One region of the Arthrobacter vasquezii genome, then DNA from elsewhere that is predicted to be linked to it. Evidence: riboswitches for the same ligand, from Rfam matches in the RefSeq annotation. Region 1 holds a riboswitch; the other holds the start of a gene.
What was found. Region 1 has a riboswitch for cyclic di-AMP ahead of P4U43_RS12880 (C40 family peptidase). Riboswitches for the same ligand answer to the same signal wherever they lie in the genome.

Region 1 (8,353 bases):
ACGGCACCAGTGTCGATGTGCAGGAACTCTTCTACTACGACGCCCCTGAGATGGCGGAGGATGAAGAGGAGGACCTGCAGCGTCAGGTCGAGAATGACACAGTCAATCTCGAACCGGTGCTGCGGGACGCAGTAGTGACATCGCTGCCGTTCCAACCGGTATGCCGGGAGGACTGCCAGGGTTTGTGCGCTGAATGTGGTGCTCGCCTGGAAGATGACCCCGGACACCGGCACGAGGTCCTTGACCCCCGCTGGGCTGCTCTGACAGGGTTGGCCGGTGCGGCCGCCGGCCCTGAGGCAGCGGAACCAGAAGTTAAGACAGAGTCAGACAAGAGAGAAGAGAGTTAGTCGTGGCTGTTCCCAAGCGGAAAATGTCCCGCTCGAATACGCGTGCACGCCGGTCCCAGTGGAAGGCTGTTGCTCCCAAGCTGGTGAAGACGGTGGAGAACGGTCGCGTCACTTACAGCCTTGCCCACCAGGCCAAGGTTGTCACCGATTCCGCCGGCACTGAGTTGTTCCTTGAGTACAAGGGCCGCAAGGTAGCCGACGTCTAAATGCCAAGAGCACCGGTTTACGGTGCTTGAGGCTTCGATCGCGAAAGCGTCGCCGCGTGGAGAGTTCAGAAGATCTTTTGAAGCGTCTCGGTGTCACTATTGACGCCGAGACGCTTCGTCTTGCCCTGACACATCGGTCCTATGCGTATGAACAGGGCGGAATCCCTACCAACGAACGCCTCGAATTCCTCGGCGACTCCGTCCTCGGGCTTTCGGTCACGGACGCTCTCTACAGGGACAATCCTGATCTTTCAGAGGGTGAACTCGCCAAGAGGCGTTCGGCGGTGGTGAGTACCCGCGCCCTCGCGAAGATTGCCCGCGGCCTCGATCTCGGGCAGCACATCCTCCTGGGACAGGGAGAGAAGCTCACCAACGGCTGGGACAAATCCTCAATTCTTGCTGACACCATGGAAGCCATCATCGGCGCCACCTATCTCAGCAACGGTATGGAGACCGCACGGTGCCTCGTCATGCGCATCATCGGTCCGGTGCTCCGGGACGCCGCAGCCCTTGGCGCCGGAACGGACTGGAAGACCAGCATCCAGGAAATCGCCGCGGCACAGCGCATGGGGGTTATCGACTACAAGGTGACGGGCTTCGGGCCTGACCATGACCGCCGGTTCGAGGCCGTCCTGGTGATCGGCGGAGCGACCTACGGTTCGGGTTCCGGGCGCTCCAAGAAGGAGGCCGAGCAAGAGGCTGCCTCTGCCTCGTGGAAGCTCCTTCAGCCTGAGGTGAACCAACTGCCTCTCGCACACGCGGACGCACAGCTCCGCCACTCCACGTGATCTTTGCACCTCGTTATGCCTGAGCTTCCCGAGGTGGAGGTAGTGCGCAGGGGTCTCGCGCGCTGGGTTCGCGGGCGCCGCATCGAGGCGGTCGACGTCCTGGACCCCCGTTCAATCCGCCGCCATGCCCTAGGCGCCGAGGATTTCATTGGAAACCTCATCGGAGCCCGCGTCAGCGATGCCGTGCGTCGGGGCAAGTTCCTCTGGCTGCCCCTTACCCTCACCGATGACGACGGCGGCTCCCGGCCTGCGCCGTCACCGAACCTGGCGTCCTCAAAGGAACTCCCGGACGGCAGGCCGCCAGTTGCGCTCATGGCGCATCTTGGAATGAGCGGCCAGTTGCTGGTCGAGGACCGCACCCAGCCGGACGAGAAGCACCTGAAGGTTCGCCTTCGGCTGTCTCCGGCTGCTGGGCCTCAGCCGGCGCCGGAGGAGCTTCGTTTCGTGGACCAGCGGATCTTCGGCGGGCTTTTTGTCACGAGCATGGTGGCAACAGCTGATGGTCTTCCCGGCGGACTGGGGGAGAACCTCGTTCCCCTGGTGCCGGTTGAAGCGACGCACATCGCACGCGACCCGCTGGACCCTGCATTCTCCTTCGAGGATTTCTACCGCAAGCTGCATTCCCGCCGCACGGGGCTCAAGCGCGCCTTGCTCGAGCAGACGCTCGTCTCGGGAATCGGAAACATCTATGCCGACGAATCATTGTGGGCAGCGAAGCTGCACTACGCCCGCCCCACTGACACCCTTCGGCGTGCAGAAGCCTCGCGACTGGTCGAGTCGTGTAGGGACGTCATGATCCGGGCGCTCGAGGCAGGCGGCACCAGCTTCGATTCGCTTTACGTAAACGTGAACGGCGCGTCCGGGTACTTTGAACGCGCGCTGAACGCCTACGGGCGGGAGCGGGAGCCCTGTCGGCGATGCTTCGAGAATGGTTTGGATTCCCTGATCCGGCGCGACACCTTCATGAACCGGTCCTCATACACCTGCCCCAGATGCCAGCCACGGCCGCGTAACGGACGCTGGTGAGGGGCTCCGACGTGACAAAAGTAAGTAAGCTGACTAGATTCGATATCTCAGTATCTCAGCACCCGACACGTCAGGAGTATCGCGATGAAGAACAAGTTGGTTTTTGCAGCAGGTATGGCAGCAGGCTACGTTCTGGGCGCCCGGGCCGGTCGTGCAAGCTATGAGCAGATCAAAGTGAAGGCCAACGAGCTCTGGAACAACCCGAAGGTTCAGGACAAGGTTTCCCAGGCATCGGAGACGGTAAAAACGAAGGCTCCGGAGGTTCAGGCGCAGGCAGAGCAGGCCCTGAAAAAGGCACAGTCAGCCATGCACCGCAATGGCGATCAGGACGGCCCCAAGAGCGCGCAGGACGAGTACAAAATCTAGATCCGGTGGGGCCCAACCGGCGCTTCTCGTGATTGAAATGTGACATCCAGCCCGAAAGAATGTAACGTTATGGACACGCCGGGCTCAAAAGCCCGGCTTCCTTCTGGTGGATTGCCTAATCCTGCCGCCGTCGGAAGGTCCGTTCGCTACACACTGCGGCAGGAGCGGGGGAACCAGATAGCGGGCTTCTTCAGAAGTCCTAGGGGTGAAGACGTACCGGTCCAAGACCGGTAGTCCGGGTGGCTCCCATCCGAATCCGACAGCTAACTCCGCCGGCATTGGGAGAGGCTATTTCCGTGTCCAAAAACCGTCATATCGCACGCCACCGTGCAACCCCGCCCAGCACCATGCAGGTCGTTTCCAAGGCAGTGAGCTCACACGCCGGCACAGTTGGCCGCCCAGCAGCCGTTGTTGTAGCAGCTTCCGGAATCATGTTCGGTGCGGCCCTGCCAGCAAGCGCGGGCACCACCACTTACACCCCAGCACCGTCAGTTGAGGCCAACGTCCAGGCTGCAGCCGCTCCTGTGGCCCCGGCAGCTCCGGTTGCTCCGGCTCCCGTGGCGCCGGCTCCGGCCGTCAATGCTCCTACCCACACTGTGCAGTCCGGGGACACTCTCGGCTCGATCGCAGCGAACTATGGCGTCAGCCTGGACGCCGTGTTCGCTGCTAACGGGCTCGGCTGGGATTCGATCATTTACCCGGGTCAGGTCATCAGCCTCTCCGGTAGCGCTGCTGCCGCTCCGGCTCCTGCCGCAGCTCCGGCGCCCGCTCCGGTACAGCAGATTCAGGTAGCAGCTCCGGCAGCCGCGCCTGCAGTGCAGGTACAGGCAGCTGCTGTTGCTCCGGCACCGGTCGAGACCAGCACCATGGGCATCAGCCTTGCCTCCAGCAACATCCAGGTTGCAGACAACTCGGGCAGCGCCAGCGGCGCAGGCATCCTCGCGTCGGCTCGGGCCCAGCTCGCAGCCGGTGCTATCCAGGATTGCACCGTGCTCCTCGAAAAGGCCCTTGGTACGGGCGATCTCGGACCGGCACAGTTCGCTGCCTACGGTACCCCGGTAAGCACACCTGCACCGGGCGACATTGTCATCACGGGCGGACACGTAGCCGTCTACGCCGGCAGCGGCCAGGTCATCAGCAGCGGAATGAATGGTGCAAACCTCACCATGCAGCACCCGCTGAGCGATCTGCCGGGCGCCTACTTCGTGCGCGTCTAATCTTCGCGTTAGTCTCTCGTCGCTGGGGAGGACCTGTAAAGGTCCTTCCCAGCGGCATTTAATGAACCAACGCGACAGGTGGCAGGCTGACCAGGCTGAGGGTCCGATCGCAAACCGTCAGTTATCTCAGCATCAGTGCCTGATGCGCGACGCTGAATCGCCATAGTGCGCGGCGAGGCGTGCAAATCCCTCGTCCAGGCTCACCTCCGGAGTCCAGCCAAGCAGGGACCTGGTGTGCCGCTGGTCGAACCAATGGGCCGTTGACAACTGCTCCGCGAGGAAGCGGGTCATGGGAGGCTCGCTGTCGGCCTTGGAAGCGCGCCAGATACTTTCGACGACGCTGCCGGCCGCTCTGCCTACCCAGCCTGGGATCGATCTCCGGGGTTCCCGGACGCCGCCGGCGGAGCAAATGCGGGTGAGGAGCTCACCGATCGGGCGCGGTTCACCGTTCGTGATGACCAACGGGGATCCGGAGATGTACTCCATCCGGTCAAGGGCGGCAACGATGGCCGACGCCGCATTGTCCACGTAGGTTGTGTCAACGAGCGCGGTTCCACCGGCAAGCAGCGGCAGCCTGCCCGCGCGTGCCCTGGTGAGTACCCGCTCTACCAGCTGGGTGTCACCGGGTCCCCAGACAATATGGGGGCGCAGAACCGCGACCGGCATCTGGCCGTCGTTCGCCTCGAGAGCAAGAATCTCCGCCTGCGCCTTGGTGCGCGCATAGGATCCGCGGGCGAGCTCCGGCTGAGCCGGCCCGGCAACCGCGCCAACCAGCGACGCTCCGGTGTGGGCCACTGACGGCGAGGAAACGTGCACGAAGTGCTGAACGCCCGCGGACCGGGCCGCAGCCAGGAGCCCAGCTGTACCGAGCACATTGGTGCGGTAGAAATCATCCGGATTGCCGGTGACAGACACCTTTGCCGCGAGGTGAATGACGGCGTCGACCCCCGCGACAGCGTTCGCAAGGGCGGAACCGTCGGCGAGGTCACCTGCTAGGTCCTCCGCGCCCGGCACACCGGAGGGACGCCGCTGGAAGGTCCTGACATCGCGGCCGTTTCGCAGGAGCAGGGATGCCACCGCGCCGCCAAGCATCCCGCTGGCACCGGTGACGAGGACCTTCACGGCCTCTTCCTCCCACGCCCCTGGAGGACGTCGCCGGCCCACGCGGCTACTGCGGTACGGTCGATTTTTGCGTTATGCCGGATATCGGTAGGAAGGGCGGACAGCGTGAGGACTGCAGCGAGATGGACTCCGCCCGGCCGGACAACGTCCCGGACCATAGCCGACAAAGGGCGAGGAGCCAGGCCCGCCTGATCGGCAGCTTCCACAGGAACGACGACGGCGACAACGGCCTGTGTGCCCGTTGGACCGACACCGACCACGGCCGCCTGGCGAACCTCCTTCAACTGTTCGATCGACTGCTCGGGGCCCACGGGTGTCAAAACGCCGTCTGCGGACGTGATGACGTGTGCAAGCCGGCCCTCCACCCAGAGCCGTCCGTCCGCGTCGAGATGCCCGACGTCCCCGGTGCGGTGCCAGCCGGTGGTGCGTGATGATGCCTGTTCCGTGATCCATAACCGGTGATAGCGGTCTTTGACGTGCGGAGCACGCACGAGGATCTCACCCGTAACGCCTGGCAGAGCTGAGGGCACAGCGGTGGCAGTGCCCTTGGGGTCAAGCGCACTGATAGTGATTTCCGCGCCCGGTACCGCTCTTCCAACACAGACGCCGTTCCCGGCTCCTGTTACAGAACTGTCCAGGGCTTCGCGAATGTCCTCGAGCTGTATGTCGGTGACGGGCAGCGCCTCCGTCATGCCGTAGGGCGTGTGCAGTGCGGCACCGGGTACCAATGGCTGCAATTGCTCCAGGAGATTCACGGGGATCGGGGCTCCTGCAGAGAGCAGCACGCTGACGCGTTGCAAGGCATCCTTGCGGCCGGGCGCAATGCCCGAGGCTGTGGCCAGGACGTTGCGCAGGGCAGCGGGGGAAGCGAAAACCGTGGTGGCGTCGATGGCCGCGGCGGCATCGGCCAGCGCCCGTGCAGTCAGCGTCCGCGGAGCGGTGACGTCCATATCGGGTGTAACCGAAGCCGCTCCCAGTGCGGGGCCAAGCAGGGCGAAGGGCGCAAAACCAGCAACGAGAGCGCTGCCCGGCGCAAGGTTGAGAGTTGCGGAGAGAGTGTCCCGCATCGCCGACAGCTGGCGGTGTGTGTACACAACACCCTTCGCCGGTCCTGTCGATCCGGAGGTGAACAGGATCGCCGCGTCGGAATCGGGGGCGGGATCCTCGCCCGCATAGCTCGAGTGCCCAGCGAGGAGGTCTTCGAGGCGGTGACGCACACCGAGGAGCCGAGCCCGTGGCGCTGCTCCGACGCTGACGCGGGTGCCCGGCCACCCGAACAGCCTCCCGGCGACGAGCGCGCGTTCAATGCCGATGAGGAAGTCCGGCACAGTGCCGCGAACGGCGCGGCTGAGCCCCTTGACCCCCAGCCCGGCGTCCGCGACCACGATCACAGCGCCCAATCTCAGGCAGGCATAAATCAACGTGGTCAGCTCAATGCCCGGGGGAACCATCAGGCTGACCCTGCTTCCCGCCGTGACTCCGATCCGGCTGAGGCCGGCGGCGAGGCGGCTGACCCTGTCCTCCAGTTCCTTCCATGACAGCGAATCGGCCACCGCACCGTCGCTTCCCATATCTGCCACCGCCAGCATGTCAGCGGCAGGACCGCTGCTCCGCTCGTGGATCTGCTGCCAGAGCGGGGTGAACGCTGCGGAGGGACGGGCGGGACGGCCGTCGTCGTCGTTCTCGGTGCGGTGGTCAAGCCAATCAAAGATTGGCGAGGCGATGTCACGGTCTTCAGCGACCAGATGGCTTGCGCCCTCGAAGCGGTGGATATCAGCCTGCGGAAGGCGTTCCGCCAGGTCATCGAGATAGGTGTCCGAAAAAATCGGATCTGCCGGGCCCCACAGCAAAAACACGGGCACGTCGAGTGTACGGATGGAGTCGGCAATCCGGCTCAACTCCGCGTGGCTTGGGTGCCCGGGACCAACGGGAATGTCAGCGACGAACTGTTCGATGCCTCGGCGTCGGGCGGCTGTCCGGTAAGGCAGGCGGTAAGCCGCCCGTACATCCCGGCTGAGACGCGGGCGGGCCAGCGCAAGCGTTGTATCGAGGAAAGCGGTTGTTGTCGACGTTCCCACCCGGTGCACGGCGCCGCTGAGAGCGAGGCGCAGCGGCGCGGGAATGGGGGAGCCCGGGTCCTGGTGGATTGCCGTATTGGTCAGGACGACGGCGGTGAGGTTCGCGCGATTGCGGTCGGCGAAGCCAAGGCTGACGACGCCGCCCCAGTCGTGTCCGACTGTCACTAGAGGTCCGCTGAGCCCGACCGCGGAGACGAAATCCTCGAGGTCGCGTACGCGGTCGGCGAGACGCCGGGTGCGTCCGGTCCGTTCGGAATAGCCCATCTCGAGTTGGTCAACGGCGATGACCCGCCAACCGTGCTCGGCACCCGCAGGCAGCAAGCTGCGCCAGAGGTAGGACCAGGTGGGATTGCCGTGGACACAGAGCAGCGTGCCGCGGAGATCACCGGTTATGGAGGCCAGGTTGTCCAGGTAGTGCCACCGGTTGATGGTTCCAGCCGGATCAACGTCGGCTGTGGACGGCACGTCGAGGTAGGCCGACCACGACGGGTCGACGCCGGGAAGTTCTACCACTCAATCTCCAGCATCGCGGTGTTGAGGCCGGAGCCCACACCCATGCACAGCACGCGGTCGCCGGTAGTAAGCCGCTGGGCTTCCGCGGCGAGCGTCATGGGCAGTGACGCCGGCCCGACGTTGCCCCAGAGAGGGAAGGTCTGGGGGACCCGGGCGGGATCGAGATCGACGGCTTCGATGATTGCCTTGGTATGGGTGGTACTCACCTGGTGGGTGACATAGCGGTCCATGTCCGACCAGTTCCAGTCCTGTTGGGCTTCGGTCCAGGCGTCAACCACCAGCTCCAGGCCGCCGTCGAGCAGCCCCTGTGCGTCCGTATACATGCCGTCGATACCTCCGACGCACAATTCGTGATGCTCAGTACCGGCACGCGCCACTCCGCCGAGGACGCGGTGGGAGCCCGGGTGGAGGTCCGCCGGGCCCAGAATGGCGGCGGCGGCGCCGGAACCAAGGGTCAGCGTTGCAAACTCCTGCATGAAACTCTCACGCGTGGCCGTTGGTTCATTCAGCCGCCGAAGGGTGGCTTCCTGCGTGGCCTGGGCGTCTTCCCCATTGACCACCATGGCGTACTGGATCTGGCCGGCTTCGATCATGTTTGCCGCCAGGGTCATCCCATTGACGAAACCCAGACACGCGTTGGCGACATCAAAATTCATGGCGGAGGACGGCAGCCCCAGACCGTTGTGGATC
Region 2 (8,353 bases), on a different contig from region 1:
GGGCCGCGTGATTCGCGAAAGTTCAATACCCCCAGCGGCAAGGCGATGATCACCGTCAACGAACTGGACCCGATGGAGTGCCCGCCCGGCCGCTTGATCCTCCAGACCATGCGCTCGCATGACCAGTTCAACACCACCATCTACGGCTACAACGACCGCTACCGCGGAATCAAGAAGGGCCGCCATGTGGTCTTTGTGAATCCCGAGGATCTCGCGGAACTCGGCTTCAAGGACGGCGATCTTGTGGACGTGCACGGCGAGTACCTGGACGGCAAGGACCGCGCGCTGCGCAAGTTCCGGGCGGTTGCGTACCCCACCGCACGCGGCTGTGCTGCGGCGTACTACCCGGAGGCAAACGTCCTGGTTCCGCTGGACGACACCGTGAAGGGCAGCAACACCCCGGTCTCAAAGGGCGTCATCATCCGGCTGGAGCCGGCAGCTGACGGGCCGGCGGGCGGCACCGGCGAGGAGAACGCGCGGGAGAACATGCCGGCTACCGTCTGACCTGCACCGCCCTGCCGCGTTTCAGCTGAACGAGGGAGCTGCTAGCTGAACCACGGCAGGGTGAGTGCCGGTACCTTTTCGTCCGGCTCACAACCATGTTCAGGTACAACGAGGACGCCGTCGGCATCCGCCAGACCGCGCAGCATGCCCGAACGGTGGTGGACTGTGGGCATGGCGCGTCCGTTCTCCAGGCGGTACGGCACCAGCCGAGTGCGCCCTTCCAGCGGCTTGAAGGCCTCACCTGCCAGAACTGAGCGGGACTCCGGGAAGGCGGCTCCCCGCAGACCGGCCAACAGCGGTGCTCCCACCGTGAACAGCGCCATCATCGCGGCGAGCGGGTTGCCGGGCAGGCCCACAAAGAATCGGCCGTCCGGCAGCCGTGCCAGGAGCGTAGGGTGTCCGGGGCGCATGGCGATGCCGTCGATGAGAAGCTCAGCCTCGAGCACAGCCAGCGCGCGGCGGATGTGGTCCGCATCCGAGGAACCGGTGCCGCCGGTGCTGATCAGGACGTCTCCGGAAGCCCTCGCGAGAGAGACTTCATCTGTGGCCTCGGCGCTGATGGCAGCAACGACGTCGTCCAGATCATCACGCGCGCGGGCCACCGTATCCACGTGGCCGCCCAGCATGGTGAGCAGGCCGGGCAACTGCGGGCCGAACGTATCGCGAACCTGGCCCGCCTCGGGCAACCCTGCCTCGATCACTTCATCACCGGTCAACAGCAGGGACACCCGTGGCGCACGGAGAACGGGAAGCGTGTCATACCCGCAGACTGCGGCCAGCGCGATCTGCGCGGGATTGAGCACCGCACCGGCAGCTATGGCCTGCGCTCCCTCTGCCGCTTCCTCACCTGCCGGGCGGATATGTTCGTTCTCGAGCGGCTCGTCGGGGCGGGCACGGTCATTGCGGGTGAGCATGCCATCCCGGATGGCTCCGTGCTCAGAACGAAGAATTCCGGTAGCCCCTCGGGGCACCACGCCGCCTGTAAGGATGAACGTGGCCTGACCGGGTTCCAGCGTGGCGTAGCCGGACTTCTTGTGCTCGTGTGCCCGGTGCCAGGGGCTCTCATCCTCCTGAACGGGTGTGATCAGCATCCACGGCGGCTCACCGCTGAGCGCCCAACCGTCCATCGCCGAGGACGCGTAGTGCGGGATGGGCTGCAGCGCCACGACAGGTTCAGCAAGGGTCTGGCCGAGAGCGTCCGCGAGGTTCACGGTCTGTACAGGCTTAGGAGATGCCGATTCATACGCCAGCCGCCGGGCCTCCTGCCAGCTCAACTCGTGCCCTGCACTGCTCATCGGCGGTCTTCCGACCCGGCGACGGGCGGGCACGCCGCATGGGCGGCCCGCAGCGCTGACCGCATGGCCGTTCCGCTGTCTGCCTGCCCGATCCCGACGGCCATTCCGGCTGCATAACCGGCGATGAACGTGGTGAGCGGCGCTGCGGGTCGAACAACCGAGTGCGCCGCCTGACCGGCCAGCGCCAAAACGGCATCGACATCGACCTCGAGGCCCTCAAGTTCAAACGTTTCCAGAAGCTTCTCGCTCCACTGCCTGAGCAGGCGTTCCCGATCCTCCATGGTGAACCTTCCGCTATCTGCCCGCGCCTGGCTCCTCCACCCCGAACTGCCGGGCATCGGACCACGTATCAATGTCAGTGGTTGAGCCCGCGGGAACTTCGACTGGACTCCATGTCACCCTAGCAAGGAGCGCGCGCATAGACAGATTCCTTACTTCCTGCTTTTCCACTGTGGCCAGGTCAGCCCAGCGGTACAGTGCGGCAAGCGGTTGGTCCCTGCCGCCGTCGTGAGCCAGAACCGAGGCGCCCGTTTCAGCGGCGCCTCGCATGAGTGCAGGCAGTGCGTCGCTGATCCGCGGCATGTCGCACGCAAGCACAAGCACCCAGGGCGCGGGATCGGTCATCAGATGTACGACGGCGGCGCTCACCGCCGCTGCCGGCCCCCCGAAGGGCGGGTCTTCCCGTACCAGTTCCGCCCGGGGCGGCAGATCGGGCGCCGGTCCGCCAACAACGACAAGCCGCCGGGCTTCATTCAGAGCGCTGCAGGTTCGTTCCAGAAGGGAGAATCCATCGACGATCAGGGTTGACTTGGGGACCCCTCCGAGCCTTGAGGACCTGCCTCCTGTGAGCACAACGGCGTCGTACATCAACTCGCTGGCGCCACCGACACCGGCGGCAATGCTACCGGCGCCCCGGCCGTCGCGTGTATTGCTCACGCGGCGTTGTCAGCGGGCAGGAATTCGCTCCACTGCGGCAGCGGTTTTTCCAATTCCCGGATCTGCCAGAACGTCCCCCGGGGCGGCGTAGGCACAATTCGCAGGAACCAACCCAGCGAGGCCAGTGTCTTGTCACCCTTGGCGTTGTTGCAGCGTAGGCAGCAGGCCACCAGATTCTCCCAACTGTCCTCGCCCCCACGCGATCGCGGAACAACGTGATCAATGGTCGAGGCAGGCTTGCCGCAGTAGGCGCACAGGTGGTTGTCACGCCGGAGCACTCCACGGCGGGTCGCGACGGTGCCGCTACGGTAGGGGATCTTCACATACCTGTTGAGGAGGATGACTGATGGCCGCGACAGCACTTCGTTGGGGCCCACTACCGGGTCCTCCCCTTCTGCGACGACGCTGGCCTTGCCCGTAAGAACAAGCACGAGCGCCCGGCGGAAGGTCACGACCGCCAGTGGTTCGTATCCAGCATTCAAAACGAGAGTGCGCATGCACATTCCTCTTTGCCATCCATAGCCGCAGGATTGAATCCCTGAGGTCCCTGAAGCTACGGCGAAGGTACTTCGGATTGACAGTGCAAGAGTAAGCCGTTGCCGGGAGGATCCGTCAATCGCCACGCACGACAAAGCCCTCCGCCTGATAGGCAGAGGGCTTTGTCGAGGGAGGGTAAGGGAGATCAGCCGCCAACGCGGATGTAAACACCGCCGGAGCCGAGTTCTGCAGGTGCCACAACGGTCTGGTTGCCATTGAAACCACCGTGAACGGCCTGCCCTCCACCGATGTATACAGCGATGTGGGCTGCGCCCATGCCACCGTCAGCGTAGTAGATGAGGTCGCCGGGAATAGCTTCCGCGGCGCTGACCGTGCGGCCGAGGGAGAGGTAGCCGGCCGGCCATCCATGGAAGTTGATGCCGGCAGCGGCAAGGGCGTTGCTGGCGAGGCGGGTGCAGTCCTGGATTACTCCGAGCTGACCCTGCGCAGCGGCAGCAATGGTGGCCGCTACACCCGAGGAGACCTGGGGAGCTGCGGGCGCGGGCTTCTCGGCGACAGCAGCCGGTGCAGCAACAGGAGCCGCTGCCTGTATGGCGACAGCGGCCTCCGCTACGACGGCGGGTGCTGCTTCTGCGACTGGAGCTGTCTCCGCCACCGGAGCGGCTTCGATGATCTGGGCCTGCGGCTGCACAACAGGTACAGCCTCGACAACAGGGGCAGCCACAGTGGGCGCCGCCACTGCCTTGACGGCAGCCTTGTTGAAGGAGATTTTGGCATCCGCCGGGGCCTGAATCGGGGCCTTGGCGCCCTGAACCTCAAGCGTGGTGGTGACGGTGTTGCGCTCCGCGGGCAGCTCCACAGCGTTGGCCGCGACTCCGCTGGACAGAACGAGGCCCGAAGCCGCCGCGATGACGGCTGCCTGGCGACCTACACCGCCGGCGTTGTCACTGACTGCGCGGGCAATGGAGGAGAGGTGGGCTGAACGCTGCACTTCGGCGCGGTGGCGCGCTATGGCACGGGTGTTAGAGGTCATGTGTGTGCTCCAGGTATCTGTTCTTAGCTAACGCGGACGAAGCTAGAGCCAGCGAGATCGGACAGGCTGTGCAGCCCGGTATTCATACCGTTCAGGCCACCGCTGATGACCTGGCCGTTACCTACGTAGATGGCAACGTGACCTGCGGAGACAACGAGGTCACCGGGTGCGGGAGTGGAAACGACTGAGCCGAAAGCGAAGAAATCGCTCGGCGCGATGTCCCCGACCGACTTGCCGATTGAGCGCAGTGCCTTCTCAACCATGGCGGTGCAATCCTGGGCAACGCCGATCTGCGAGTAGGCCGAGCCTACGAGCGCTGCGCCGATTCCGCTGGAGGTGGGCGCCTCGACGGGAGCCGGAGCCTCAGCGGCGGGAGCCTTTACCTCAACCTCTGCCTGGGGAGCTGCCGCAACCTCGACGGCGGGCTCAACGACCGGGGCCGGAGCGGCCACAGCTGCTTCATTCTGAACTACTGCTTCAGCCTGCACTGTGACGGCTGGGGCGGGCTCAACAGCCTCGACGACCGGAGCTGCTACAGCTTCAACGGCTGCTCGCTCGAAGGTGACGGTTGCGTCAGCGGCGGCGCTGACGCTGACCGGCTGAGCTACCACGGCACTGAGGGTCTTGACTGCCTGGGCCGAGCGCTGGGCGTCAGAAGCGCCATGAGCCGGAAGGCCTGCGGTGAGGACGAGTCCGGAAGCAGCGACGATGACTGCTGCCTGGCGTCCTACGGAACCTGCGTTCGAAGACACAGCCCTGGAAATGGCTGCGAGCGAATTTGTATGAGCCGGAACCGCACGATGGCGCCCCAGCGCAGAGCTATTTGACACGTTGAATTGCCTCTCCCTACGCCTGCGAGGTGAGCTGTCGGATTCGGATGGGAGTCACCCGGCCGCGGATCGTCTCAGATCCAGCGACTTAACCCCAAGGACTTCAAGAAGAAGCCCACAATTGGTTCCCCCGCCCCTGCCATGCGATTGTTGCGAACGGAACTCGTACAGTGGCAGAGCTAGGCGATCTGCACGAGTGCGCCGAACCCCCTGCGATTCGGCACGAGTTAGACGGTACATCAGTTCTCTGGCTATGTCACATTCCGGTCACGGAACGGTGTGTTCATGATTACGACGCGGCCAACCGGCGCGGAAAATGACTCAGAGCCAGCCGAGCGGATCGACGTTTTTGCCGTCGACAAGGACCTCAAAATGCAGGTGGCATCCGGTTGAGGCGCCTGTGGAACCCACGCGTGCTATCGCGTCGCCACGCTCCACAATCTGGCCCACCGCCACGTCCATGGCCGACAGGTGGTTGTAGGTGGTTTCCAGTCCGTTGGCATGCTTGATCACCACACGGTTGCCGCCCCCGTATGCGTGCCAGCCTGCAAACGTGACGGTGCCGGCCGCAGCCGCCAAGACGGAGGTCCCGCAGGCTTCGCTCATGTCCTGTCCGGTGTGGAGTTCCCCTGCACCGGTGATTGGGCTGATCCTGGTTCCGAAAGCGGAGCTCATCACCATACGGTCCAAGGGTGCTGAGAGAGAGCCCTTGGCCTCCGCAGTCACGATGTCTCCACCGGATGCGGAAACGATCTCGGCAAGCTTCGCATCGGGATCGAAGGTGCTGTGCAGTGCCGCGCGGTCAAATGAGACATCCGCACCGGCGGCAGCCTGCACTGGCTGCAGTTCTTCCTGCTCAGCTGCAGCAGCCACGGTTTGCGCTTCAGCGGGCACCACTGCGGCGGTGGTGGGCAGCGCAACCGTGAGCACCATGCCAGAGGCAGCGGCCGCAATGGCAACCTTCTGGCTGAGTCCGGCGAAGGAAACGTCGCGGCGAGTGCTGGCTGCGCGGCGTCGTCGTTCGGTGCGTTGGGCATCACGGGGGCGTAAGGAAACTACCGGGGCTACCGTTCCGGTGCGGGCTTCACGGCGGGGCAGCGGATTATCCGGGCAGGTGGAAACCGGCGCCGGGAAAGCGTTGATTTCAGTGCACACCGGGCTGGACGGCGCTGCTGCGTTGTCCGCAGCCTGACGTGCCAAGCGCTCAGCTCGTTCCCGCCTATGCGCATCGCGTGGCCGCGCTTCAGCGACCGGGGTGCTCGCACGGCGGCGCCCCGAAGCAGTGTTCGACAAGGAGACCCTTTCTCATTTTTTGCCTGCGAAGTTAGCTGTCGGATTCGAGTATGAGAAGACTCGGTTCAGATCCCTGCGGTGTGGCAGCATCCGAACTTCACCCCAAGGCCATGGCATGCCATGACCGGTTGTGGGTCCTCCGCCCCTGTCCATCTGTGTAACACTGCGTTCGCTGACAGGGTTAGGCAGGCGAACCAGGTAACGCTGGAGTATCAGCGCCAGGAACCAACTATAGCCGTGAGCGCCGGAAAGTAATCATTTCGTAACCATGCTGTGGATATCCTTCGGGAATCCAGAGCCTTCCGGTCCGGCGCCTCAGAACTGCGGCTGAACCGCCACAAAAACATGCGAAGCAACTTCCGGCGGCAACTCCAGCGCACCCTCCACGCCGGGCACCCGAACGGACACGTAGTCTCCCACTGCCTGTAGGGTCATCTGCGCTCCGGGACGCAGACCGCCTTCGTCCAGTTGGGTCAGCAGTTCGGGATCCACCTGAATGGGTTCGGCCAGCCGGACAAGGGTCACAATCGAACCCGCAGTGTAGTTTGCCATCGTGTCCGTAAGCGTGCGCACGCCCAAGGTGAACGCTTCCGACGGGGTACCGCCCAGGGCCTCAAGGCCAGGGATGGGATTGCCGTAGGGTGATTCGGTCGGCTGGCCCAGCAGCTCATACAGGCGCCGCTCAACCCGCTCGCTCATCACGTGTTCCCACCTGCACGCCTCATCGTGGACGTAGGCCCAGTCCAGGCCGATGACATCGGAGAGCAGTCGTTCCGCCAGCCGATGCTTGCGCATCACCTCGGTGGCCCGCCGGCGCCCGAGCTCGGTCAGTTCAAGGTGACGGTCGCCGGTCACCACTACGAGTCCGTCACGTTCCATCCGACCGACAGTCTGCGAGACCGTAGGGCCTGAGTGACGAAGGCGCTCGGCGATCCGGGCGCGCAGCGCAACGATGTTTTCTTCCTCAAGTTCAAGGATTGTCCGCAGATACATCTCGGTGGTGTCGATGAGGTCCGTCATTTGCGGGGTTCAGCTCCTTGGCACTGGTGCGGTTTGAGCGTTGATGCAGCGGCTGCCTGCAGTGCCCAACAGATGGGCCGCCGTCGTCATCCCTACGCCCCACAAGGTTAACCCATTTACACAGCGTCACCCGCCCCGCTGATCCGGGCGCATCCGAAGCCGGTCACAATGCATCTGCGCTGAGCGTGCTGGGGCAGAATGGTCTGCGACCCCATCGCAAGCAACCTCCCTGGAGTAACCATGAGCGATCCCGCCGACATCCGCATCCCCGCCGAGCTGCTGCCGCAGGATGGCCGGTTCGGTGCGGGTCCCTCCAGAACGCGCCCCGAGCAGCTGGAAGCGCTGAACCGGGCAGGAACGGCCCTGCTTGGAACCTCACATCGGCAGGCACCGGTCAAGAATCTGGTGGGTTCGGTCCGGGCCGGTTTGATGGACTTCTTCGGCGCCCCGGAAGGCTACGAAGTGATTCTCGGTGTTGGAGGGTCCACTGCTTTTTGGGATGTCGCCTCCTTCGGTCTCGTTGAAGCGCGTGCGCAGCATCTCTCCTTTGGTGAGTTCGGATCCAAGTTCGCAGCGGCGACGTCCAAGGCACCATTCCTGGGCGAGTCAACGGTCATCACCTCTGACCCCGGCTCCCGGCCGGTGCCCGTCGCGGAGCCGGGCATCGACTTCTATGCCTGGCCGCAGAACGAAACCTCAACCGGTGTGGCGGCGCCGGTCGAGCGGGTGGCGGGCGCGGATCACGGCGCGCTCATCTGCATCGATGCAACCTCCGCTGCCGGCGGGTTGTCGGTGGACGTCTCAGAGGCTGACGTGTACTACTTTGCTCCGCAGAAGAACTTCGCGTCCGACGGCGGACTCTGGCTTGGCCTCTTTTCCCCCGCTGCACTCGAAAGGGCAGCGGCGATCAAGGCTTCGAAGCGCTGGATCCCGGACTTCCTCGA

Region 2: another riboswitch for cyclic di-AMP. It lies ahead of P4U43_RS11945 (NlpC/P60 family protein); the one in region 1 lies ahead of P4U43_RS12880 (C40 family peptidase).

The regions. Positions count from the first base shown of each region.
Region 1 is NZ_JAROKN010000038.1:18,621-26,973, forward strand. Features, by position in the region: gene P4U43_RS12855 (YceD family protein) at 1-347, shown strand, start outside; gene rpmF (50S ribosomal protein L32) at 350-553, shown strand; gene rnc (ribonuclease III) at 610-1,341, shown strand; gene mutM (bifunctional DNA-formamidopyrimidine glycosylase/DNA-(apurinic or apyrimidinic site) lyase) at 1,357-2,367, shown strand; gene P4U43_RS12875 (hypothetical protein) at 2,452-2,733, shown strand; cyclic di-AMP (ydaO/yuaA leader) riboswitch at 2,846-3,025, shown strand; gene P4U43_RS12880 (C40 family peptidase) at 3,030-3,950, shown strand; gene P4U43_RS12885 (NAD-dependent epimerase/dehydratase family protein) at 4,083-5,072, opposite strand; gene P4U43_RS12890 (alpha/beta fold hydrolase) at 5,069-7,663, opposite strand; gene P4U43_RS12895 (3-oxoacyl-ACP synthase III) at 7,657-8,353, opposite strand, start outside.
Region 2 is NZ_JAROKN010000033.1:4,642-12,994, reverse strand. Features, by position in the region: gene P4U43_RS11975 (FdhF/YdeP family oxidoreductase) at 1-504, shown strand, start outside; gene P4U43_RS11970 (molybdopterin molybdotransferase MoeA) at 546-1,799, opposite strand; gene P4U43_RS11965 (DUF6457 domain-containing protein) at 1,796-2,080, opposite strand; gene mobA (molybdenum cofactor guanylyltransferase) at 2,094-2,735, opposite strand; gene P4U43_RS11955 (HNH endonuclease) at 2,732-3,232, opposite strand; gene P4U43_RS11950 (NlpC/P60 family protein) at 3,418-4,266, opposite strand; gene P4U43_RS11945 (NlpC/P60 family protein) at 4,290-5,018, opposite strand; cyclic di-AMP (ydaO/yuaA leader) riboswitch at 5,102-5,261, opposite strand; gene P4U43_RS11940 (M23 family metallopeptidase) at 5,418-6,296, opposite strand; cyclic di-AMP (ydaO/yuaA leader) riboswitch at 6,394-6,587, opposite strand; gene P4U43_RS11935 (metal-dependent transcriptional regulator) at 6,705-7,409, opposite strand; gene serC (phosphoserine transaminase) at 7,650-8,353, shown strand, end outside.